Regions from separate parts of the Vibrio sp. E150_018 genome, predicted to be linked through region 3. Evidence: riboswitches for the same ligand, from Rfam matches in the RefSeq annotation. Region 3 holds a riboswitch; each other region holds the start of a gene.
What was found. Region 3 has a riboswitch for thiamine pyrophosphate ahead of thiD (bifunctional hydroxymethylpyrimidine kinase/phosphomethylpyrimidine kinase). Riboswitches for the same ligand answer to the same signal wherever they lie in the genome.

Region 1 (8,164 bases), on a different contig from region 3:
TGAAAATGCTTCAAAAGCATGGAGAGCCCGTTTTGTTCTCTGTATATTTTTATAGCAGAATAGGAGATATATCTATACATTAAGTTCAGGTATTCTATACATGATTTCTAAAATTTATTGATACATGAAAGCTTAGAGGAGTTTTATCTTGTTAATCCAGCTTAGTGTCTTGCTTTATATTGCTCTTGGTGGGGCTATAGGGGCATGTTCTCGTTACATAATCTCAGAAATCTTTGTGTTAATGTTAGGTAGAACCTTTCCTTATGGAACATTGTTTGTAAATATATTTGGTTCATTTCTTATGGGGCTTCTTATTTCCTCTCTGAATAATGGAACCATTGAATCTACGCCATGGAAACAGATTCTCGGCTTAGGCTTTTTAGGGGCTTTTACAACTTTCTCAACTTTTTCAATCGATAATGTGACTTTATTTCAGCAAGGTGAATTCTTTAAAGCTGTCTTAAATATATTATTGAATGTAACTATTAGTATTTTTGCTGCTTGGATCGGCTTTCAATGTATTTCTAAGAGTTAATTTATCAGAAAAATTGAATTTCATTCATTTATCTGTCTATAATTACGTCACTTGTCGGAGTGCCATAAGGCTGAGACCGCTATGCGGGATCCGTTGAACCTGATCAGGCTAATACCTGCGAAGGGAACGAGAGAAGAGTAATCTATCTACAATTACCCCTCTATATATGTATCTGTTTCTACAGATCCACTCTTGTGCATCAAAATCCGTCAAGCATTTACCCTTCGGGCTTCTAACTCATACAGTTAAAGGAAAATGCTATGTCGTCAAGTCGTAAACAAGCCAGAATGGACGCTAAGAATTTTATCGATTCCCTGTCTGTCCAACCTTATCCCAATTCGCAAAAAGTTTATATTCAAGGAAGTCGTTCTGATATACGTGTACCTATGCGTGAAATCTCCCTTACTGATAGTTTGGTTGGAGGCTCGAAAGATAACCCCATCTCAGAGCCGAATAAACCTATCCATGTTTATGATACTTCCGGTGTTTATACGGATCCTACTCACAATATAAACTTATATGAAGGGTTACCTAAGTTACGTAAACAGTGGATTTCTGAACGTAATGACACTGAATATCTTGATTTTGTTTCATCTGAATTTTCTCAAGAGAGACTTAATGATGAAACATTAGATGAACTCAGGTACGGAAATTTACCTAAAATACGGAAAGCAAAGCAGGGGTGCTGTGTGACGCAACTGCATTATGCGCGTAAGGGGATCATTACTCCTGAGATGGAATATATTGCGATTCGTGAAAATATGGGACGTCAAAAATTCACTGATGAGCAATTAAACCAACAGCATCCAGGACAAAACTTTGGTGCCCATCTGCCTAAAGAAATTACCCCAGAGTTTGTTCGCCGTGAAGTGGCAGAAGGGCGAGCGATCATTCCATCCAACATTAATCATCCTGAATCTGAGCCAATGATCATTGGCCGCAACTTTTTAATTAAAGTGAATGCCAATATTGGTAACTCATCGGTGTCATCCTCGATTGAAGAAGAAGTTGAAAAATTGGTTTGGTCGACTCGTTGGGGCGGCGATACCGTTATGGATCTTTCTACTGGACGTAATATTCATGAAACGCGTGAGTGGATTCTGCGTAATAGTCCTGTCCCTATTGGTACGGTTCCAATGTATCAAGCATTAGAAAAAGTAAATGGTGTTGCGGAAAACCTCAATTGGGAAGTGATGCGCGATACTTTGATCGAACAAGCTGAGCAAGGTGTAGATTACTTTACTATTCATGCAGGGTTGCTATTACGTTATGTTCCTATGACGGCTAAGCGAGTTACGGGGATTGTTTCTCGTGGTGGTTCTATTATTGCTAAGTGGTGTTTGGCTCATCACCAAGAAAGTTTTCTTTATACTCATTTTCGCGAGATTTGTGAGATTTGTGCTCAGTATGATGTGGCATTGTCGCTTGGTGATGGTCTGCGTCCGGGCTCAATTGCCGATGCTAATGATGAAGCTCAATTTTCGGAATTACGTACATTAGGCGAACTGACCAAGGTTGCTTGGGAATACGATGTTCAAGTTATGATTGAAGGTCCTGGTCATGTTCCTATGCACATGATCAAAGAGAATATGGATGAACAATTAAAGCATTGCCATGAAGCGCCCTTTTATACATTAGGTCCACTCACTACTGATATCGCTCCTGGCTATGATCATATTACTTCTGGCATTGGTGCCGCGATGATTGGCTGGTTTGGCTGTGCCATGCTTTGTTATGTCACCCCAAAAGAGCATTTAGGTCTACCTAATAAAGAAGATGTTAAGACTGGGCTTATTACTTATAAGCTTGCAGCACATGCCGGTGATTTAGCAAAAGGGCATCCTGGTGCACAAATTCGTGATAATGCTTTATCTAAGGCGCGTTTCGAATTTCGTTGGCATGACCAATTTAACCTCTCGCTCGATCCCGAAACGGCATTGGCTTTTCACGATGAAACATTGCCTCAAGAGTCCGGTAAAGTTGCTCATTTCTGCTCGATGTGTGGTCCTAAGTTCTGCTCGATGAAAATCTCTCAAGAGGTGCGTGAGTATGTCAAAGACAGTGAGCAAGTATCTGCTGATCAGGCTATTGAGGTAAAAATGATAGGCGATCCGTTAGAAGGGATGAAAGACAAATCACGTGAATTTCTTGAGACAGGTTCTGAACTTTATCATCCTGCGGTTCAGCCAAAGCATAAAGAATTGGCAGAGCAGGAGGATAAGTAATGAGTAAGCTTGTCTTTAATGGTGTCGATGAAGCTTTATTTAAACAGCAAGTTCAATCTTGTGTAGAAGCAGTTAAGCAAGCGGGTTTTATTTTGCCTGATGTTGAGTTTTCAACATGCTCGCCTGTAGGTGATTTATCAGCAGTTGTTCATTTAACATCTGGCCCTAAAGTGATTTCTGCAGTGTTTGATGTCGATAACCAAGATGAAGGTTGCGACCTTGTTTTGTGCTATCAAAATGAACCGAATGTATCACTTACTTCTGAAAACGGGGTAAGTTCAATCTCGGTGGCAGTAAATGATGGTGATGTACTTACGGATAAAATTAGGCTTGCGAATGGATTGTCTGCTGATTTGCATACTTTTAATATGAAGTGGAATCATGAAGTGACTATTCGTCATTACTGTTGGTTTGTTGTTAGTTTATGCTTGGAGTTTACACTCGAAGATGCCGCTATCATTGCGAATGCCGCAGTGAAACAATACCAGGATGTTTCACGTGAAACATGGCCAGTTGATGCGCGCGTATTTCCACAATTAGCCCAAGCGGCTACACCTCAAATCTGTCCTCCATTCAAACTGATACCACACAACATCGGCTTATACCCAGTGGTTGATTCAGTTGAATGGATCGAAATCTTGCTTAAACGAGGGGTTAAAACGCTTCAGCTTCGAATGAAAGATCCGAGTGACTCTGACTTAGAAGTAAATATAAAGCATGCGATAGAGCTTGGCCGAGAGTATAAAGCACAGCTATTCATTAATGATCACTGGCAACTTGCGATTAAATATAGGGCTTATGGCATTCACCTTGGACAGGAAGATATTGAAGTCGCTGATTTACAGGCGATTAATCAAGCTGGCTTACGTTTAGGTATTTCAACTCATGGTTATTATGAGATTTTACGCGCCAAGCAACTGAAACCTTCCTACATTGCGCTTGGACATATTTTCCCAACCACAACCAAAAAAATGCCATCGCAACCGCAGGGTTTGAATAAGTTAACGGGGTACCAAATGTTAATAGGTGATGATTTTCCAACGGTAGCAATAGGAGGCATTGATTTGAATAATGCAGCACAAGTATGGCAAACCGGAGTGAGCAGCTTAGCGGTGGTTCGTGCTATTACACAGGCAAATGATATACAATTGGCGATAGATTCTTTCTATCAAATTATGGCTTCCCCACGAAGTCAAAAGGCCATTGCTTAACAGCTCTAATAGGTAATAAGGGAAAACAATGAACGACCAACAATTTCAGCGCTACCAACGACAAATCATGGTTCCAGAAGTGTCAGAAGTGGGCCAAGAAAAACTTATTGGTAGCAAAGTACTGTTGGTGGGTTGTGGTGGACTAGGCTCAGCGGCTGCGCTTTATCTCGCCGGAGCGGGGATTGGTTCATTAGTGGTTGCCGATGGTGATGAAGTTGACTCATCCAATTTACAGCGTCAGGTAATATACCGTGAATCTGATATTGGAAGAAATAAAGCAGAAGCGACTGCCGAACAACTGAAGCAGTTAAATCCTAATTGCAAAGTTCGTAGTGTTAAATCATTTATAGAAGACGCTCAGCTGAATTTAGAAGTGATGCTGGCTGATGTGGTATTAGATTGTAGTGATAACTTTCCAACTAGACAGGCGGTTAATAAAGCTTGCCATGATGGAAATACGCCACTGATTTCAGGTTCCGCGATCGGTTGGGTCGGGCAATTAATGAGCTTTGATTTTAAGCACCATTCATCACCTTGTTACCGTTGTGCTGTGCCATATCAAGATAACAGCGCAGGTTTGAAATGTTCAGAATCGGGAGTGATTGGCCCAGTCGTGGGTACGTTAGGTAATTTACAAGCGCTTGAAGCGATCAAATACTTAACTCAAAACGACAAACTAAAACCTGCGTCTCTTAATTTATTTGATGGACAAACGCTATCTTGGCAGAAGTTTAATATTGCTAAAGATGCCGAGTGTCCAGTTTGTGGAAGCTGATGGGTATAAATCAGTCTCCGCAAAGAAGGATCTAAGGAGGCACCATGCAAGTCACGGTGAACCAACAAGTACACATTTTAGAGAAGAATCAATATAACCTAATTCAATTACTTTCTCGGCTATCTCTGAATCAACAAAGTATTGCGATTGCGATTAATCAGGATGTTATTCCTAAAACGCAGTGGACCGAAACGACACTTAATGATAGTGATGATGTTTCGGTTTTCACTATGATCGCAGGAGGGTAATCATGAGTCATTTTCAAGATTCGCTGGTTATCGCCGACCAAACATTCAATTCAAGATTATTTACAGGCACAGGCAAGTTTGCTAATTCTGACCTTATGTTGGAATCGCTGCTGCATTCTAGTTCAGAACTCACGACCTTGGCACTCAAGCGCCTTGACCTACAGCGTCAAACGGATGATATTTTACCGCCATTATTAAAAATGAACGTACGTCTGTTACCCAATACTTCTGGGGCAAAAACAGCCAAGGAAGCGATTTTTGCTGCTCAGTTAGCACGAGAAGCGCTTGATACGAATTGGTTGAAATTAGAAATTCATCCTGACCCTAAATACCTAATGCCCGATCCTATCGAAACACTAAAGGCAGCTGAGAAATTAGTTGAACTAGGTTTTATTGTTTTACCTTATTGTCATGCTGATCCTGTGCTATGTAAGCGCTTAGAAGAAGTTGGCTGCGCCGCCGTTATGCCCTTAGCATCACCGATTGGCTCCAATAAAGGTTTGGTATCAGAAGATTTTCTTAAAATTATTATCGAACAAGCAAACGTGCCAGTCGTAGTTGATGCTGGAATTGGCGCGCCTTCACATGCTGCTTATGCCATGGAACTAGGCGCTGATGCCGTATTGGTCAATACCGCCATTGCATCATCGGCTAATCCTGTAGCAATGGCGCAAGCATTCAAACTTGCCGTACAGTCAGGACGCCAGGCTTATCTTGCAGGGTTAGGTGGAGTAAGCCTGCAAGCAAGTGCATCAAGTCCGCTTACTGCGTTTTTAGGGTAGGTGATATGACTTTTACTGAGGTATTTAAAACGCTAGATTGGGATCAAGTCTATTTGTCCATTCATAGTAAAACGCCTGCTGATGTTGAGCGAGCTTTAGCTAAAACCAGATTAAACTTGGAAGATTTTAAGGCGTTAATTTCACCCGCTGCTGAACCTTATGTTGAGCACATGGCGCAACGTTCTTATGCTCTGACCCGTCAGCGATTTGGTCATAATATTAATTTCTACATTCCACTGTACCTTTCTAACTTGTGCGCCAACGCTTGTACTTATTGTGGTTTCTCTATGGAGAATAAAATTAAACGTAGGACACTCGATCAAACTGAGGTAGAAGCAGAAGTAGAAGCTATCAAAGCGATGAATTTTGATAGTGTGTTATTAGTCACCGGTGAACATGAAACTAAAGTCGGCATGAACTATTTCCGCACTATGCTACCTGTGATTAAGCAGCAGTTTTCTTACTTGGCGATGGAAGTTCAACCGCTTGATCAAGATGATTACCGCGAACTGAAAACGCTAGGACTTGATGCGGTGATGGTCTATCAAGAAACCTATCATCCAAGTACTTATGCTAAACATCACTTAAGAGGGAATAAACAGGATTTCTATTACCGACTCGAAACGCCTGATCGTGTTGCCAAAGCGGGAGTTGATAAAATCGGTATAGGGGCTCTGATTGGTTTAGAAGACTGGAGAACCGATTGTTTGTTTACGGCGGCACATTTGCAGTATTTAGAAAAGCAGTACTGGACCTCTCGCTATTCAATTTCATTTCCTAGGTTGCGACCATGTGAGGGTGCTCTGCAACCCAAATCGGTCATGACAGATAAACAACTCGTACAGCTTATTTGTGCATTCCGTTTGTTCAACCATGAAGTTGAGTTGTCATTATCGACACGCGAACAACCGAGTTTTAGGGATAACGTTTTGCCACTAGGGGTTACCCATATCTCTGCCGCATCAAAAACCCAGCCGGGTGGTTATGCTAATTCAGAGGTAGAGTTAGAGCAATTTGCCATTAGTGATGAGCGTTCAGTTGAAGAGGTGGTTAAGTCGGTGCAACAACGTGGCTATGAAGCGGTGTGGACGGATTGGCATCACGCTTATTCTGGCTGATTTGTGTAGATTATAGTTACATAGTTATTCTCAACTATAGTGAGTTTCAAATAGGTTTCACGTGAAACAATAAAGCCCGTCTCGGTTGACATCGAAACGGGCTTTGTTTTTATTTACTATCAACTGCAGTATTGAGTGACTTCTATTATCTGCTGTTGAGGTTATTTATAGTGAAAACGGTTGTTAATTAAATCGCTAAGGTAGCCTGCTTTAACCATTGTTTTACCTCACCATCAACGAGTGGGCTGACATCATTCCATACTTTTTGATGGTACTGGTTTAGCCACTCAATCTCGTTAGTGGTTAACAGCGTGCGCTCAATCGCTCTAACATCGATTGGACAACGCGTAAGAGATTCAAAACCAAGAATAGATAAATCACCTTGGGTTTGTTTCTCAGTGACTAACTCCAGGTTTTCAATGCGAATGCCAAACTCGTTAGCACGGTAGTAACCCGGTTCATTGGATAGCACCATACCTGCTTGTAGGGCTACGCCATTGTAAGCAGGGGATATACGTTGTGGTCCTTCATGAACACTTAAGAAATGACCCACACCATGCCCGGTACCATGATCATAATTATAGCCTTCAGCCCATAAATATTGGCGAGCCAAAATATCGAGTTGGCTACCAGTCGTTCCTTCTGGAAAACGTGCCGTTGCCAAAGCAATGTGGCCTTTGAGTACCAGTGTGAATTGTTGCTTCATAAAAGTTGAAGGCTCACCAATTGCCACGGTACGAGTGATATCAGTAGTGCCGTCTGGGTACTGGCCGCCTGAATCGACAAGATAAAGTGAGTTTAATTCTAGCTTGCCAAACTCTACTTGATCAGCGTGATTGTAATGACACATAGCTGCATTGCTTCCTGCTGCGGAAATGGTATCAAAACTTAAATCGGCTAATGACTCATCTTGTTTACGGAAATCATGCAACTGATTAGATAGGGTGTTTTCATCGTGAAAGCGACCAGCTTCAACTTCAGAATCAATCCAACATAAGAACTTCGCCATTGCCACACCATCTCGAACATGACAATTAATCATGCCTTGTGATTCAGTTTTGTTTTTAATCGCTTTAGGTAGTAAACATGGATCACTGGCTGCAATAATATGCGCCTGACTATTTTCTAATATTTGGCTAAACCAGGCATTACTGCTGGCTGGATCAACAATGATTTTTTTGCCCGTTAGTGAGCTAAGCGATGCTTTAAGTTGAGATGGTGATGAGATTCGAACGTCTGAGCCGACATGCTGCGCAAAATCAGCAGGGAT
Region 2 (8,164 bases), on a different contig from region 3:
GTGTATTGCTGCCAATCTTGCTGACAAGCGTCGATCAAATCTTGGTATTTCATAAGTGGTTATCTCAAATGGGTAATATTAAATAAACTCAATTTTTTAGCTTAAAGGCTCGGTACGTAATCTTTTGCTTTTGGTAGCGTCTCGATGATTTTTTTATCAAACATAAACTTGGCGTAATCGTCATAACGTTTGAGATCAACCGCCGATGGACGCAATGCAAAACGAGTTAAAGTATCTTTCCACGCACGATGATTCAGCTCGTTATCTAGCGTATCCGGTGCGTAGGCGACAAACTCTTTCCACGAGGTTTCAGGATGATTAACAATATAAGTCGTAGCTTGTTGTAATGCGCTATTGAAAGCTTGGATCTTCTCTTTATCGTAGCTTTTAGCATTGGCAACAAATACCAACTCATCATAAGCAGGCACACCATGTTCTTCAGGGTAGAAAGATTTCGCTTTATAACCTTCTAGTGCTAGCTGATTAGTTTCAAAGTTACGTAGGCCACCCCAAATCGCATCTACCTTGCCAGACGCTAATGAAGACGATAGCGCCCAGCCAACATTGATCATTTGCACATCAGAAAGCTCAACGCCCTCTTGCGCTAACATAGTACCCACCGTTGCCCCTTCATTACCGGAAATCGAAATACCGATCTTCTTACCTTTAAGGTCTGCAAGATTTTGATTCTTTCCATTATCCAGCACCATCAATGTATTTAAAGGCGTTGCGATAAGGGTTGCAGAGCGAATTAAGGGCAAACCGGCTGCCACATCAATGGTTAGACTAGGTTGGTATGAAATCGCCATATCCACCTTACCTGCTGCAACCAACTTGGCCGGAGTGCTAGGGTCGGCTGGTTCTTGAATATTGACTTTTAAACCTTGTTGCTTGAAGTAACCTCGCTCTTTGGCGATCACTATGGGGCCATGATTTGGATTGACGAACCAATCTAGCATTAAGGTCATTTCTTTGTCTGCGGCCAGCGCATGAGTCGAAATAAGCGAGGTAACTAAAGTGACAGCACTAATCAATTTGTTTATTTTCACGAATCATTCCTTCTTAAATTGTCCTGTTGGTTTACGATTTACTAGGTTCTGTTGAACTTTCGATACTTGGAGAGCGTTATTTGCTTTCCCAAGGGCTTAATCATTTGCTCTCCCAAGGAATAGCAGCTTTCAATAATTTATCGGTGATGAAATACAAGGCGATCGAGAGCATTGCCAGAATAAATAACGCGGCAAACATTTCATCGATAATCATCCGGGCATTAGCTTGTAACATCAGATAGCCCAAGCCTTCACTGGATCCGACCCACTCCCCCACGACGGCTCCAATCGGCGCGATCACTACCGCGACACGAATCCCTGAAGCTAAGGTTGGTAAGGCTGCCGGTAGTTGAATATGGCGTAACAATTGCCACTTAGAAGCGCCCATGGTTTTGGCAAGATCAAGGTAACCGGTTGGGGTATTACGCAAGCCGTCATAACAACAAGTGGTCACCGGGAAAAATATAATGATGGCCGCCATCATCACTTTCGATGCGATGCCATAACCAAGCCAAAGCATCAACACTGGCGCGATAGCAAATACTGGGATCGCCTGGCTGGCAATAAGAATCGGCAATAACCAACGTTTGAACGGTTCAAACATCAACATTTGTAAAGCGAACAGCAGGCCCATCGATAAACCAAGCGCAAGACCTAACAAGATTTCCTGTGCGGTTACCCAAGTGTGTTTAAGCAACACATCATATCGAGTGAGTAATTTATCCAGCACATCGACAGGCGCAGGTAGAATAAAGCTTGGCATATCAAACATAACCACAACCAACTGCCATAAGCCGAGTATCACCACAACCGTAACTAACAAACGTAGCGCAGGATGTGTCACACGCTCTTTTTGATTCACTCGGCAAGAAAGCGATTGGTATTGAGTCATCTCACTCATAATCTTTCTCCAATTGCTGCAAAATGGCTTGTTGTAACGCGGCGCATTCGCCATCCAATACTCGGGGAGTCGGCGATTCTGGCACCGCAAGAGATTGCGCTTTAGCTGGTGTTCCTTGCAGTACATACAATTGATTGGCTAGCCGGACAGCTTCTTGTGGATCATGGGTGATCAAAACCACGGTTTTCTCTTTCAATAACTCGGCAGACAAGGTCTGTAATTTATGGCGAGTTACGGCATCTAACGCAGAGAAAGGTTCATCCATCAATACCACTGGCTTGTCTTGCATTAAAGTACGAGCAAGTGCCACACGTTGCTTCATTCCACCAGAAAGTTGGTCCGGCTTGGCATAGCAATAATCCACCAGCCCAACTTGCTGCAATAATTTCAGCGCACGTTGCTGTTCTTGCTGTGAATCGCTTTGAGAATGATTAAAACGCGAACTTAAACAAACGTTATCCAACACATTGAGCCACGGCAGCAGTAAATCTTGTTGAGCCATATAAGCAATATGCTCGGTTAACAGTAAGTTATCGGTAGTCGTCAGCTCGCCTTGCCACTCCACTTTGTCAGCTAATAAACCCGCTAAGTAACGAAGAATCGTCGTTTTTCCGCAACCACTTCGACCTAGCAATACCGTCCATTGCCCGGCTGGGATCTGCATATTGATGCCTGAAAGCGTCGGAGTTTGACTATCTTTATATTGCAAACAAGCGTTTGTAATTTGGATGCCGATGGTTTTAGCTGGCATTGCTCTAGAAGACGTAGCTTTAATAGACATCGCTAACGCCCAGCTTACTCGCGATAGTGTTAGGGATGAGCGATAAGTGATTAAAATCAACGTCGTAGGATCCAGAAATCACAGGTGCATTAGATTCTTTTAATGAAGATATTTTTTGAGGATTACACTGTATTGAAGAATTCGCCATTACCACTCCTATTACCGACGTATAGGAACTGGCTTTGGCCGTCATTGGGAAAGATCGAAGACCCGATTATCCAAGGTTTCCGAAGTGATTCGGCGAATGGCAAAGCGTGATAGTTCCCTACGTCAGTGCTAACTGAATCAGGTTCTACGGGTCTCGAATTTCGATCTCAGCCAATATTGGCTCCCCGACTATTACGTATAAATCATAACAGGACATTAACATCAGTAATATGCTTTTTTGATAATAAATCCTATTTAGAATGCATTTATGAGAACTAGATATTTTGTTTGCGTCCCCTTTTTATTTACCTGATTTATTACCTTAATCAACCGCCATACCCGTATAATTTGGGTTTGCTCCACCTCCATCGCAATATCAGATAAGGGTATGCTGTTGGGCATTATGATCAATATAAGTTGGAAAGAGACACCATGTAGAAAGATCCACTGAGCATCTTGTCATGACAACAAACCACACATTACCAACGAGGTTCAGAAAAATAATCTGACAAATAATCAATCAGAGCACGGACAGTGGGGGACATGTACTTTCTGGAAGAATAGAGCGCGTAAATGGTTAAATCATCTGGTTTCCAATTCGGTAAAACCTGCTTAAGCTGACCACTTTTAAGATATTGGTTTACGAGGTAAGTCGGTTGAATAGCTATCCCTGCGCCACACAATACTGCGTGCAGTAAGGTTGTTGTTTCATTCGCGGTGAGATTACACTTAACTTCTACTGATTGTTGAGAACTGTCTTGCGTCAAATGCCAGATATGTTGTTGGAAATTTTTATATCCAAGACAAGTATGATTCATTAAGTCGTGTGGCTTTGAAATAGTGCGACTATTACCTAAATATCCCGGAGAAGCCACGACAACAGACTCACATACCGATATAGGCTTACCTATCAAAGAAGGATCAGGCGCCGAGGCAATTCGGATAGCGAGATCTATTTGCCTCTCAGTCAAATCAGCTACTGAATCTTGCAAATCAATATCGACATTTACATTGGGGTGTTCTGACATAAACGCTTGAATAGCGGGAACCAATTGAGAATAACCAAATGACATGCTGGTTGCCAACCTAACGGTACCTGATAATTGACCACTGATGTCTGCCAGCCCGCTTAAGCTTTCTGCTTGTCTAAGCCATTGTTTAACTTCATCAAGGCATGTTTCGCCCGCGGTTGTCAAAGACACTTTTCGTGTTGTTCTATGTAACAGGCGGGTATTAAGCCAAGCTTCCATTGCCTCAATATATCTCGTTACCATAGGACGAGACATATTTAGCCTGTCTGCTGTAGCGGTAAAACTCCCCGTCTTAGCAACCTCAACAAATACGGTTGCGGCTGTTAGTCTATCCATACATTTGTTCGAATTAAGAAACAATGATGTTCACTTTGGTGTATTTATATGCACATGTCAATTCCTTATTATCCTTTTCATACCCAAACACACTAAAGGAGAACGGTATGAAAAAATTCATTCTAATGGCTGCATCTATCTTATTGGCAGCAACCGCAACTGCAGCCGAAAACACACCATTAACTTTTGATATTTATAACGCTGACGAGAATAGCTTCTACGTAAATTCAACATTAATCATCGGTGAGAGTGAAGTTATGGTGGTCGACACAGGCTTCACCAAAGCTGATGCTCTACGTATCGCCGCAAAAGTTCTTGATAGTGGCAAAGAACTCAAAACTATTTTTATTAGTCAGGCTGATCCAGATTATTACTTTGGTGCAGAAGAGTTACATGCATTATTCCCTAATGCACAAGTGCTAAGCACCCCAGAAGTTGTAGAGACAATTAAGAGTAAGCTAGCAGGTAAATTAGCTTACTGGACGCCACAAATGGGCTCCAATGCTCCTGTTAATCCATACGTTCCACAAGCAACTGAAAACAACACATTGACAGTCGATGGACACAAAATCGAAATTCGTGGCACTCAAGGCGAGTTAGCTCACCGCCCATATCTATGGATTCCTTCTAGCAAAGCCATTGTAGGCAATGTTGCCATATATGGAAATCTGCACTTATGGATGGCTGATGCGCAGTCTAACGATAGTCAGAAAGCATGGGTAAAACAGTTGAAAGAAATGCAAAAGCTAAATCCAGAGATAGTCATTCCAGGACACATGAAAGCTGGAACTAAGCTTAATGCGAGCACTATCCGTTACTCGCTGCAATACCTAACAGACTTCCAAGAGGTGAAAAGTCACAGTAAAAATAGTACTGAAGTGATAGATAAAATGATGGCAATCTACCCTGATGCACAGCTGCCTATGGCTCTACAAGTGGGTGCGAAGGTACATATGGGAGAAATGAAATGGTAAAAGTACACTACTTTTTCGATCCGATGTGTGGTTGGTGCTATGGTGCGACTTCTCTATTATCCGCAATGGCTGCGAACTCTGAAATTAAGTTAGAGTTTCACCCTGGCGGCATGATTAACAACAAGGCTATCGACCCCTCTTTTCGTAAGCATATCCTCGAGCATGACAAACGAATTGATAAATTGACGGGAGCAACATTTGGAGATGGTTATATTCAGCGGGTGCAAAGTAACGAAGAAATAGTCTTAGACTCTTTCATTACAGCACGCGCAATTTTAACGGCAGAACAATTGGGTCTCCCGCCGCTAGAAATGTTGAAAGCCATTCAGCATGCTCACTATTTTGAGGGTAAGCCGGTCAATCACCCAGAAGTACTCAAGGAACTATCAGTAAACTTGGGACTAGATGATGAACTGTGGCGTAAAACTATGACTGCAAATTTAGGCATTGAACAGGAAGAAATAAATAAAAGCCAACAGCTGATGCAGAAGCTACAAGTTCATGGATACCCAACTCTGATCCTTGAACTGAACAATAAGTGGATAAAACTTCCTCACACTGAGTTTTATGGTAGGCCTGATGAGTGGCGACAGCTTGTTGATCGTTATATCGATAGCGAACCCAGTACCTCCCAAACCAATATATAAAAATATTGAAACAGTAAAGTACGAGTATGTGCGAATAATAAAGAACCATTTCAGTATCACTCAGTCTACTGATGATTTCACTGGGTTATAAATTTCTGTTCTAAAAACTAGCCACTAAATTTATACAATAGAACTCTCATTCAATGCGGATGAGAGTTCTAGTATTAATCTACGCTATATAAACAACCACACTGTCAGCCGTGATTATGGATTTTCCCATACCTGATTTAATCCATTTTTACTAAATTAAATGGCAACTCTCACGAAGTTATGACCATTAACAAGTTACAACTTAACCATAACCGTTTTAATTGGCCACTCTCGTCATATTCTTATTTTCGCGTCTTTTTTAGAGCGAATGTTAACCACATAATTATTAAAGTCCCTAATCAAATAAACCAATAAAAAATACCACCTCAAAAAATCTATCACTCTACTCTTCATCAAAGCTGGCATAGCGATCAACGAGGAAGTCAATCAATGCTCTAACTGAAGGTAATAAACCTCGACGGGAAGGAAATACCACATGGATAATTTCTTTTGGTGCTGTCCATCCATCAAGTAACTTAATTAAACTACCATCTTTAATCTGTTGTGTAACCATCAAGGTCGGCAATTGTACTACCCCTACACCAGCTATGGCTGCATTACGCAACGCGAGCATATCAGTGGTCACAAGGCGTGGCTTAAAAGGTACTTCAATGAGTTTATTGTCAGGCGCATACCACCTCCAGACAAATTGGTATTGAGGTTGTCCTAACCCAAGAGAGGGCCAGTGACATAAGTCAGTCAGGTGATTGGGTAACGCATAACTATTTACTAGAGCAGGACTGGCAACCAAACTCAAGCTACGCTCAGATAATACTCGCATAACGAGTTCGCTATCTTCAAGTGGGGGCGGCCGCACTCTAATTGCCACATCTACACCTTCAGATATCAAGTCCACACGGCGATTAGACGCTTCAAGTTGAATATTTACTTGCGAGTACTCTGTCATAAACTCAGTCAACATGCCGCCTATGTGCGCGTGCAGTAACGCGATGGGACATGTTAGGCGAATGGTGCCTCTAGGTTCGGATTTTAACGAGTCGATGGCGTCCTGCGCAGACTCTGCCTCCTCCAGCATCGCCTTGCAGTGCTGAAAATAAGTCTGCCCTACTTCAGTCAGATGAAAACTGCGAGTGGAGCGATAAATCAGCTTAGTATCCAGCCGTGTTTCCAGCGCTGCAATCCGGCGACTGAGCTTAGACTTGGGAATACACAACGCTCTACTAGCCGGAGCGAACCCTCCATACTCCACCACTTTCACAAAATAATAGAGATCATTGAGATCCTGCATTTTCATTGTTCCATCAGTGCAACAGTGAGGTGCATTTTAACAGTCTACTCAACTACTGTTCCATCTATATGATCACAACAAGTGAAATTTAAGGAGACTCTTATGAAATCTATCCAAGGTATTATTCACGCTCCCTCCCCTCATTGGGTGGGAAATGGTTTTCCGGTTCGCTCGCTATTTTCTTATCACAACCAAGCGGATCAGATGAGTCCCTTCTTGCTTCTGGATTACGCTGGACCGATGCGCTTTCCCGCAGATGGTGTAAAACGAGGTGTAGGAGAGCACCCCCATCGTGGTTTCGAAACAGTCACTATTGTCTACAAAGGCGAGGTAGAACATCGAGATTCCACTGGCAAGGGCGGCATAATTGGGCCCGGAGATGTGCAATGGATGACCGCAGGCGCTGGCATTATGCATGAAGAGTTCCATTCTAGAGCATTCAGTCAAAACGGTGGGGATTTACAGATGGTCCAGCTTTGGGTCAACTTGCCCAAAGCGGACAAGATGACACCTCCCGGTTATCAGGCTATTACCAAGGTCGATATTCCAGAAGTGCCGTTAGCCAACAACGCAGGCACTCTGCGTCCTATTGCTGGTCACTTTGACGGCCATCAAGGTCCGGCCAATACCTTCAGTCCTATGCACGTTTGGGACTTACGCCTCAATGTAGGTGGGCAAACTCAGTTTGATCTCCCCCAAGGTTGGACCACAGCCGTCGTGGTGCTAGAAGGCGAAGTCTGTGTCAACAACTCCGATCCAGTCAGCGACGGTAATATGGTATTGCTCAGCCACCAAAACAGTGGCGTGAAGCTGCATACGTCACAGAACAGTTTAATACTGCTGATCAGTGGCGAGCCCATCAACGAGCCTATCGTAGGTTACGGCCCCTTTGTTATGAACACCAAGGAAGACATTTTACACGCTTTCGAAGACCTACAACGCGGTCAATTCGGACGCCT
Region 3 (8,164 bases):
GAAAATTTCAGTAAAAAATCCGTTAAGGTTTCTAAGTTAGCATTAGAGTCAAAAAGTGGTTTAGCTGCCGGCTTTGAAATGTTTTCAAAGTAGTAGTTAAGGGCATTGATATATAAAGCGTGCTTATCACCAAAAGTGTTATAGAGACTAAAACGATTGATGGCTAGGTGTTCGACAAGATCCGATATAGAGGTATTGGCGTAACCTTGCTGCCAAAATAGTTGCATAGCCTCTATCAATTTCTCGTTTTTATCAAAATTACTTCTTCTTGCCACGAAGCGACTCGCTTATTTAATGCCTAAGATAGTTACGAATGTAGCAAGAATCTAAACGACGTTAAAGAAATTGTTGACTGTTCGTTTAGTTATTCGCTAAGTTATAACTAAACGAACGTTCAGAAAAGGAAGTTAATAATGAAAATATATGAATTTGCTGCCAATCCAAGCTCACGCCGTGTTGGGATCTTCTTGAAGGAATTAGGAGTAGAGGTTGACCGTGTTCAACTTAATGTTCGTGAAGGAGAGAATTTAACGCCGGAATATCAAGAAAAAAGTGTCAATGGCAAAGTGCCAATGTTGGAGCTTGATGACGGTACTTGTATCAGTGAAACCATCGCAATTTGTCGTTTTTTTGCTGAACATCAAAATGATACTTCATTGTTTGGCACCACTCCGGCTGAAAAGGGCTTGGTGGAAATGTGGCAGCGTATTGTAGAACTTGATGGCTTACATATGGGCTTTCAAGCCTTCCGTAATTTATCTGGTGTTTATGGTGACCGTGAACGTTGCATTGAAGCCTGGGGTAATGAGGCAAAGTTACGCGTAGAAGAGTTTCTACCTAAATTAGATATGCAGTTATCTAAGAATCCATATATTGCGGGTGAGCGTTTTAGCATTGTGGATATCACAGGGTTTCTTTTCGTTGGTTTTGTGTGCGAGAAAGCGTTGGAGATCAAAGTGCTTGATAGCTATCCGAATATTAAAGCTTGGTACAGTAAGGTATCGGAGCGTCCTGCATTTCAATAAGCAGTTTATTGATTAAATAGTGCACGTCTAAGTTAAAGGCGTGCACTATTGCTTTTATGATTAACTCACTTCACTGGACTCTGAGCTTGCTTCTCTTTCCATTCCTTTAATGCTTGTTGCATTTCTTGTTCATTTTTTAAAACTTTCCCTAGTGCATTATCGGGCTTTTTCGGCAAGGTTAAGCCACATGAAACCAATGTTGCGGTTAATTGCTCAACGGCAAGGTGAGGTACGTAAATCAAATCTTCTTCTTTTTCAAACCGCACATAACCATTCGACAAGTTAATCGCTTGAGGTACGAATACCACACGGTACCCTTCTTCTGGCACTGGGTAGAATTTGCCATCTGGGCCTAAAAACATCTCACCACTTTGATTTGGGATCATCCAGGTTGGACCAAGATCAAATACGATTTCTTTTGAATTGGGACCAGACCAAGAGCGGCTGAACGCAGGCTTTTTGAAAGGCGATTCTTCTGAGGTTAACGCTTCCATAATTTGCTTGGTAGAGTTATGAATGATGCCGAAGCCAGGAATACGGTTAATAGTTTTTTCTGATAACCAAGTGTAAAAACGCTGCTGTAAATTACCATCAAAAATAATGCCGAAAATAAACATCAAAATTAAAGCAGCAAACAGTCCAAATCCCCAAATGTCACTTAACTTTTCATGCAGTTGTTCTGGTAAAAAGTAGCCAGCAGTTTTATCCATAAAGCGAACCACTGCGTTAACGACCCAGCTGGCGATCACTAAAGGGATCACAAACAACATGCCTATTTTTATTTTGCGAATAATCAGTTTCTTCATTAATAAATCTCTTACACGTTTACTCTATGGGTTGTGATAATTTCACACCTAACCAGCATTAAGCATATCTAGTTCTTGCAGCCTAATGTAACCTCTGCGTTAATAACATGAAATAAATAGAAAAGTGAGAGCAGGCAATATGTCACATAGCTTTTTGATTGAACAGTGGGATTTTTCTACCCAGCCAGCGCAATTGGTTGAACCTAAAGAGCCGATAGATATGCTGCAAGAGAACCATTGGTATCATTGTCAGCGTGAAGCCGGAGCATTACGTGAATGGTTGCTAGACAATGAGTTTGAATCGGGTGTGGTAGATAGCCTGCTTGCTGATGACACGCGCCCACGCTTTGAGCTTTTCGACGATCAATCGTTTCTACTTATCATGCGTGGTGTGAATTTAAATGAAGGCGCAATGCCAGATGACATGCTGAGTGTGCGCATTCTTTGGCATAAAGGCACGTTAATCTCAACCCGTAAAATATCTTCTAAAGCTATTACCAGTATTCGCAATGCACTAGGTGAACAAAAAGGGCCGAAAAGTACCGCTCGTTTATTATTATCGATTATCGAAGGTTTAAATCAAAACATCGCCGGCTTCTTGAATGAGGTAGAAGAGCAGTTATTTGAAATTGAAGAAGGTGACGGTACAAACAGTGACCTACATGTTATTCATAAACGTCTATTAAAGCTTCGTCGCTTTATGAAACCTCAACGTTACGCCCACGATGATTTCTTAGAAGTTGGCCACCCAGAAATGGAAGAGGTCGAACTGAAAATGCGTAACGCATTGGATACCGTGATTCGAATTAATGAATCGATTGATTTTTATATTGAACAGATTCAGTTGATCAAAGCGGACATCGAGCAAGAACAAGCCGAGAAGATGAACCGTAATACCTACTTGTTTACTGTGATTGCTGCGATATTTCTACCGGTCAGTTTCTTAACCGGTTTATTAGGCATCAATGTTGGTGGGATCCCCGGTGTTGATAATCCATTGTCATTCTTTATTTTTTGCGCAGGGCTAGGTGTGACGTTTGTATTGGAATTTATCTTGTTGCGCTGGCTGAAGTTCTTTTAGTTTCCAAACCTTCAGCGAGTCATTAACGCAGGTTCAGTCGCCTGCGTTATTTATTTCTAAACGGTTGTGACAACATTTTGAGTAGTGACTGCTCCTTAGCTGAGCGGAATAGGTTAATCCCAATTGTCATTTTTTCATGGCCATCTTTCGGTTGGATAATATAACTATCAAACCAACGATCCCAAACGGATAAACAAAACCCGTAGTTGCTATCGGTTTCATTGCGATGAATAGAATGGTGAACACGGTGCATATCTGGTGTGACAATCCACTTTCTTAATCGATCATCAATGCGATGAGATAAGGCGATATTGCTGTGGTTGAACATCGCACTGGCGTTCAGTAGTACTTCGAATATAAATACAGCTAGAGGCGAAATCCCAAGTGCGGCAATCGTCGCGAGTTTAATCAGCATTGAAAGCCAAATCTCGATGAAATGAAAGCGTGAGCCGGTAGTGACATCGATATCTTGATCGGCATGATGGACACGATGTAAACGCCAAAGCAGCGGGATCTTATGAAATAGACGATGCTGCCAATAAATCACCATATCTAACAAGAGCAACCCGCATACTAGGTTTAACCATGCAGGAATATTGAGCCAATGAAACAAGCCTACGTGGTTGTTCTGCATTAGGTAGGCAAAACCGACTGCGAGAAATGGCAGAGTGAAAGGTAGTAGAAAGCTATTAAAAAACACCAAACCTAAGTTATTGGCCCAACGGTAGAGCTTAGGTTGGCTGAGGTATTTTTTCGGCCGTTTGATTTCCCAAACCGCCATGGTCACCAACACTAGAGTAAATACGCTAATACGAATCAGTGATTGTTGTGACATCAATAGTTCCGACATGGTTTGGTCTCGTGGGGTTACAGTGATTAATATGTTAGCTATGTATCATTAGACAGTATCTATGTAAGTAAAATTTCATATAAGAACAAGATCACTAGTTTTGAGTGAATAGCTTTACAATTTGATGAGTTAACTCTACATTGAAGCCAATCTTTAGTGTATGGATAGTTTAAACGATAAACCGCCATGCTCTAAGCATATTAGTCGGGGAGCCAGTAGGCTGAGATCACTTAAGTGAGACCCGTTGAACCTGATCTGATTAACATCAGCGTAGGGAACTAATACCAACGTGTCGAGCATTCTAATTTCATCTCTACATGTGTATTACTTCTGTGCGCTAAAAGGAAGTAATATATGCCTCAATCAACTTTCCCATCGCCAAACACTTCGTGTATTTCTAATGTATTGACTATCGCAGGATCTGACTCTGGTGGTGGAGCCGGTATTCAAGCTGATATTAAAGCGATTTCTGCAACAGGGTGTTTTGCTTGTTCCGTTATTACTGCACTCACTGCGCAAAATACTCAAGGCGTAGATGCCATCTTTCCGGTTTCAGCTGAATTTATTGGTCAGCAATTAGATTCTATTTTTTCAGATATTAATGTCTCTGCGGTAAAGATCGGTATGCTTAATGATAGTGATGTGATTGAAGTAATCGCTGAAAAACTAACGCACTATAACTTAAAGAATGTAGTGTTAGATCCCGTCATGGTAGCCACTAGTGGAGACCCATTAATCCAACCAGTTGCAATTCAAACACTGAAAAAAAAGCTCATTCCGTTAGTAGACTTAATCACCCCAAATTTGCCTGAAGCTGGGTTATTGATTGGGGAGCCTGAACCAAAATCAGAGAGTGAAATTGAAGGTTTTATAGAGAAGTTAAAAGCTCACTCAGAATTGCATAAGGTCGATATTTTATTAAAAGGTGGGCACTTGAAAGGTGAGGAAAGCCGAGATTGGCTTATTCAACGAAATCAAACCGCGGTCTACACGCATCAGCGCATTGCGACAAAAAATACTCACGGAACAGGGTGTACACTTTCTTCTGCGATTGCTTCCTATTTAGCGCAAGGCTTTGACCTAACAGAAGCGATTGGGCATGCGAAGCAGTATTTATCGAATGCATTGACTCATGCAGATGAGCTTAATGTGGGGAAAGGAGCAGGTCCCGTCCACCATTTTTATGCCCAAGCGATTAAATAATTAAAGACTAGGTTACAATCGACTTGCCTCGCCTAAAACGCTTTTATCTCGAACAAAATTTAGCCACGAAAGGTCAACAGACCCTAGATACAGTCACTATTCTTTATTGGATTCAGGCGGCAGCGTTTGTTGTCGTCTTTCTAATAATTTAGCGCCACCGCGGTAAACGAATAGCGACCATAGAATCAGCGCGCAACCAATCACTTTTCCTACTGGCATATCATCGCCATAAAACACCACACTTAATGAACTCGCCCATACTGGTTCTAAAATCATAATGATGGCTGCATTGCCTGATGTGGTGAGTTTTTGTCCCATGGTTTGCATTACATAACGTAAGCTGGTGGCGAGAACGGTACTTAATACTACCCACATCCATGTTTCATTGGTGATTTGATCTGGCCATTGCTCTAGTAAAAGTGAAGCGATGGTTCCCACTGTGCCGACTACAAAAAGTTGAATACAAGCTAACGCCAAACTTGGAACGCTTTGGGCGTATTTAGCATTAAAATTGAAGTGAAAGGCCAATAAGACAGCAGATATTAAAAACCAAATTTGGCTAGGGGAATGTTGATAACCGTTAGACAAAGATAAAAAGCCTAATCCTAACACCGCGAATGGCAAAGAAATCCAAAACATGCGGATGGGTTTTTGTTTAAAAAGAGCCCAGCCCACAAGTGGTGCAAATAACATGGCAAGGCTTGAAATGAAGGCACCTTCTGCCAAGGTATCAGTAACAGAAATAGCGGTTACCCACGTAAGCAATGCGCAGGACATTAATATTCCGACACTGGTAGCATTGATTAATTGTGCTCGTGTTAAAGCGATAAGTTGCTTATAACAAAAAGGCAGTAAAAATATAGAGGCACAGACAAATCGAGTTCCAATGAAAGCAAAGGGAGGAAGACCCATAATCGCTTGCTTGGAAAAGATCCAACCGAGTCCGGCAAATATGGTGGTCAAAATTAAAATGATGGTTGCTTTTGATTCTTGAGTCATTAAGAACATACCGTGATAGAGGGCAAGTGATCAGATTAGCATCACTCGATACGCGAATCTGTTGGTAATGTGGAACTTTAAAATGAAAAAACCCTTAACCGAGTTTATCTACATGATAACGGTTAAGGGTTATTAATCAGATGAAAGATTAAGCTTTAGTTCGTAAACCTAGTTCAATTTCACCAGCTTTAGGATCGTTGAACGTATCAACGTTCATTTCATTTTCAGATTTAGCAACGATACAAGTTACAACACTATCACCAGTAATGTTAACTGCAGTACGGATCATGTCAAGTAAGCGGTCAACACCCATGATAAGTGCAATACCTTCTAGTGGTAAACCAACTTGATTTAGAACCATTGCTAGCATGATCAGACCAACACCCGGAACACCTGCTGTACCCACTGAAGCTAACGTTGCCGTTAAGATAACAGTGACATAATCACCAAGGGTTAAATCCACATTAAATGCTTGTGCAATAAAGGCGGTCGCTACACCTTGCATGATCGCAGTACCATCCATATTGATGGTCGCACCAAGAGGGACCGTGAACGAAGCGATTTTATTGCTTACGCCTAAACGATGTGTTGCCGTTTCCATGGTCACTGGAATCGTTGCATTAGAAGAGGCGGTTGAGAATGCAAACATAATTGCATCTTTCATCTTCTTCCAAAATACAACTGGGTTTAGACCAGAAAGCACTTTCAGCAGCACGCTATAAGTAACAAATGCGTGAATAAGTAAAGCACCAACTAGAACTAAGAAGTAAGCGGCTAGGTTACCTATCGCTTCTAAACCAAGTCCTGTAAACAGTTTTCCCATTAAGAAGAAAATACCGTAAGGGGCAACTTCCATCAAAATAGTGACTAGCTTCATGATGACGGCATTAACGTCGTTGAAGAAGTTACTTACGCGTTGGCCGGCTTCACCAGCAAGGCTAATCGCAATACCGAATAACACAGCAAATACGATAACTTGTAGAGTATTACCTTGAGACATTGCCGCCATTGGGTTACTCGGGAACATGTTAACAATCACTTGACCTAATGATGGTGCTTCTGCAGTACTAAATGATGCCGCTGAGGTTAGATCAGCACCAGAGCCTGGTTGGAAGAAGATACCCATTATTAATGCTAGCGTAATTGCCACTGCGGTTGTCGTAATATAAAAAGCAAGAGTCTTACCACCTAGGCGACCTAGAGTAGTGATGTCTTTTAATGAACTCGTACCACAAACTAGAGAAACAAAGACAAGAGGAATAACTAGCATTTTTAAGCTAGCAATAAAGATTTTCCCACCGACATCGAATAGACCATTGACGATATATGCATCAATGAATTCATTGCCAGATAGGAATGTGCGAATTAAAAATCCACATAGAATACCGGCAAACATGCCGAATAGAATTTTGCTCGTAAGTGAGCGTTTTGTTTTGTTGTTGTCGTTCGTCATGAACTGATCTCCATATGAATACTTTGTACAACTTGCAAAGTGAATCGGAGATTAGCAGAACTTTGTAAAGATCCTCCTAAAATGTAACAAAAAACGATCTTGTTGCGTGACAATGATCACACTTAGTGTTGTTTTTGTATATGTAAAGTAAATATGCTAGCTGTTCAATATTCTAATAAAAGACGATATTTTAATAATTAATACTATTACTAGCTTTCATTGCAGCCTTTACAACTTATATATGGATATTATATAGCGTTAAACTATTTTAAATTAAAAGGTTTTTACTGATTGATTGAGAGGTTTTATAACTAAATATATTTAGATATATGAGAAATAAGTGGAGGATTATTACGGAAGATGTAAAAAATAATATACTCCCTCTATTATAATGGGATGATTAAAGTTTTATTTTTCAGAGTGTTACGTTGTAGGTTTCACAAAGGACACATTATTCATTCTAATGGGTGAGTTGAAATTAATTTGTTTTTGAAATGATTGAAAGCAGGTAAGATAGCGCCCTTAAAATATCCAGCTTAACCTTCTTGTATATGGGATCACTATGACACTTTTAGATAATAGAACCCTACTTGTTGCTGTCAGTTTGATCACAATTGGCGCTGCTATTGTGTTAACGATTTTATGGTGGCTAAGACCTAAATCCACCGGAGTTGGACATTGGGCTTTGGGTATACTGTTGATTGGCGTCGGGTGTATATCATCAGTTTTACGTGGATATATTGACAT

Region 1: it holds a riboswitch for thiamine pyrophosphate, as region 3 does, so the genes downstream of both, thiC (phosphomethylpyrimidine synthase ThiC) here and thiD (bifunctional hydroxymethylpyrimidine kinase/phosphomethylpyrimidine kinase) in region 3, are expected to answer to the same signal.
Region 2: it holds a riboswitch for thiamine pyrophosphate, as region 3 does, so the genes downstream of both, ACE3G9_RS11030 (ABC transporter ATP-binding protein) here and thiD (bifunctional hydroxymethylpyrimidine kinase/phosphomethylpyrimidine kinase) in region 3, are expected to answer to the same signal.

What each region holds. Positions count from the first base shown of each region.
Region 1 covers NZ_JBHGNY010000022.1:20,354-28,517, reverse strand. Annotated here, with positions in the region: gene crcB (fluoride efflux transporter CrcB) at 155-535, shown strand; TPP riboswitch at 581-678, shown strand; gene thiC (phosphomethylpyrimidine synthase ThiC) at 796-2,760, shown strand; gene thiE (thiamine phosphate synthase) at 2,760-3,971, shown strand; gene ACE3G9_RS15025 (HesA/MoeB/ThiF family protein) at 4,000-4,746, shown strand; gene thiS (sulfur carrier protein ThiS) at 4,791-4,994, shown strand; gene ACE3G9_RS15015 (thiazole synthase) at 4,997-5,776, shown strand; gene thiH (2-iminoacetate synthase ThiH) at 5,782-6,894, shown strand; gene ACE3G9_RS15005 (aminopeptidase P family protein) at 7,082-8,164, opposite strand, start outside.
Region 2 covers NZ_JBHGNY010000010.1:55,878-64,041, reverse strand. Annotated here, with positions in the region: gene tenA (thiaminase II) at 1-53, opposite strand, end outside; gene ACE3G9_RS11040 (ABC transporter substrate-binding protein) at 102-1,049, opposite strand; partial or broken gene ACE3G9_RS11035 (ABC transporter permease) at 1,150-1,884, opposite strand; gene ACE3G9_RS11030 (ABC transporter ATP-binding protein) at 1,943-2,701, opposite strand; TPP riboswitch at 2,977-3,076, opposite strand; gene ACE3G9_RS11025 (LysR family transcriptional regulator) at 3,358-4,245, opposite strand; gene ACE3G9_RS11020 (MBL fold metallo-hydrolase) at 4,353-5,219, shown strand; gene ACE3G9_RS11015 (DsbA family protein) at 5,213-5,866, shown strand; gene ACE3G9_RS11010 (LysR family transcriptional regulator) at 6,300-7,205, opposite strand; gene ACE3G9_RS11005 (pirin family protein) at 7,308-8,164, shown strand, end outside.
Region 3 covers NZ_JBHGNY010000001.1:466,011-474,174, forward strand. Annotated here, with positions in the region: gene ACE3G9_RS02165 (TetR/AcrR family transcriptional regulator) at 1-275, opposite strand, end outside; gene ACE3G9_RS02170 (glutathione S-transferase family protein) at 414-1,025, shown strand; gene ACE3G9_RS02175 (DUF502 domain-containing protein) at 1,091-1,831, opposite strand; gene ACE3G9_RS02180 (zinc transporter ZntB) at 1,971-2,912, shown strand; gene ACE3G9_RS02185 (sterol desaturase family protein) at 2,959-3,747, opposite strand; TPP riboswitch at 3,958-4,056, shown strand; gene thiD (bifunctional hydroxymethylpyrimidine kinase/phosphomethylpyrimidine kinase) at 4,117-4,965, shown strand; gene ACE3G9_RS02195 (DMT family transporter) at 5,062-5,964, opposite strand; gene ACE3G9_RS02200 (dicarboxylate/amino acid:cation symporter) at 6,113-7,417, opposite strand; gene ACE3G9_RS02205 (diguanylate cyclase domain-containing protein) at 7,980-8,164, shown strand, end outside.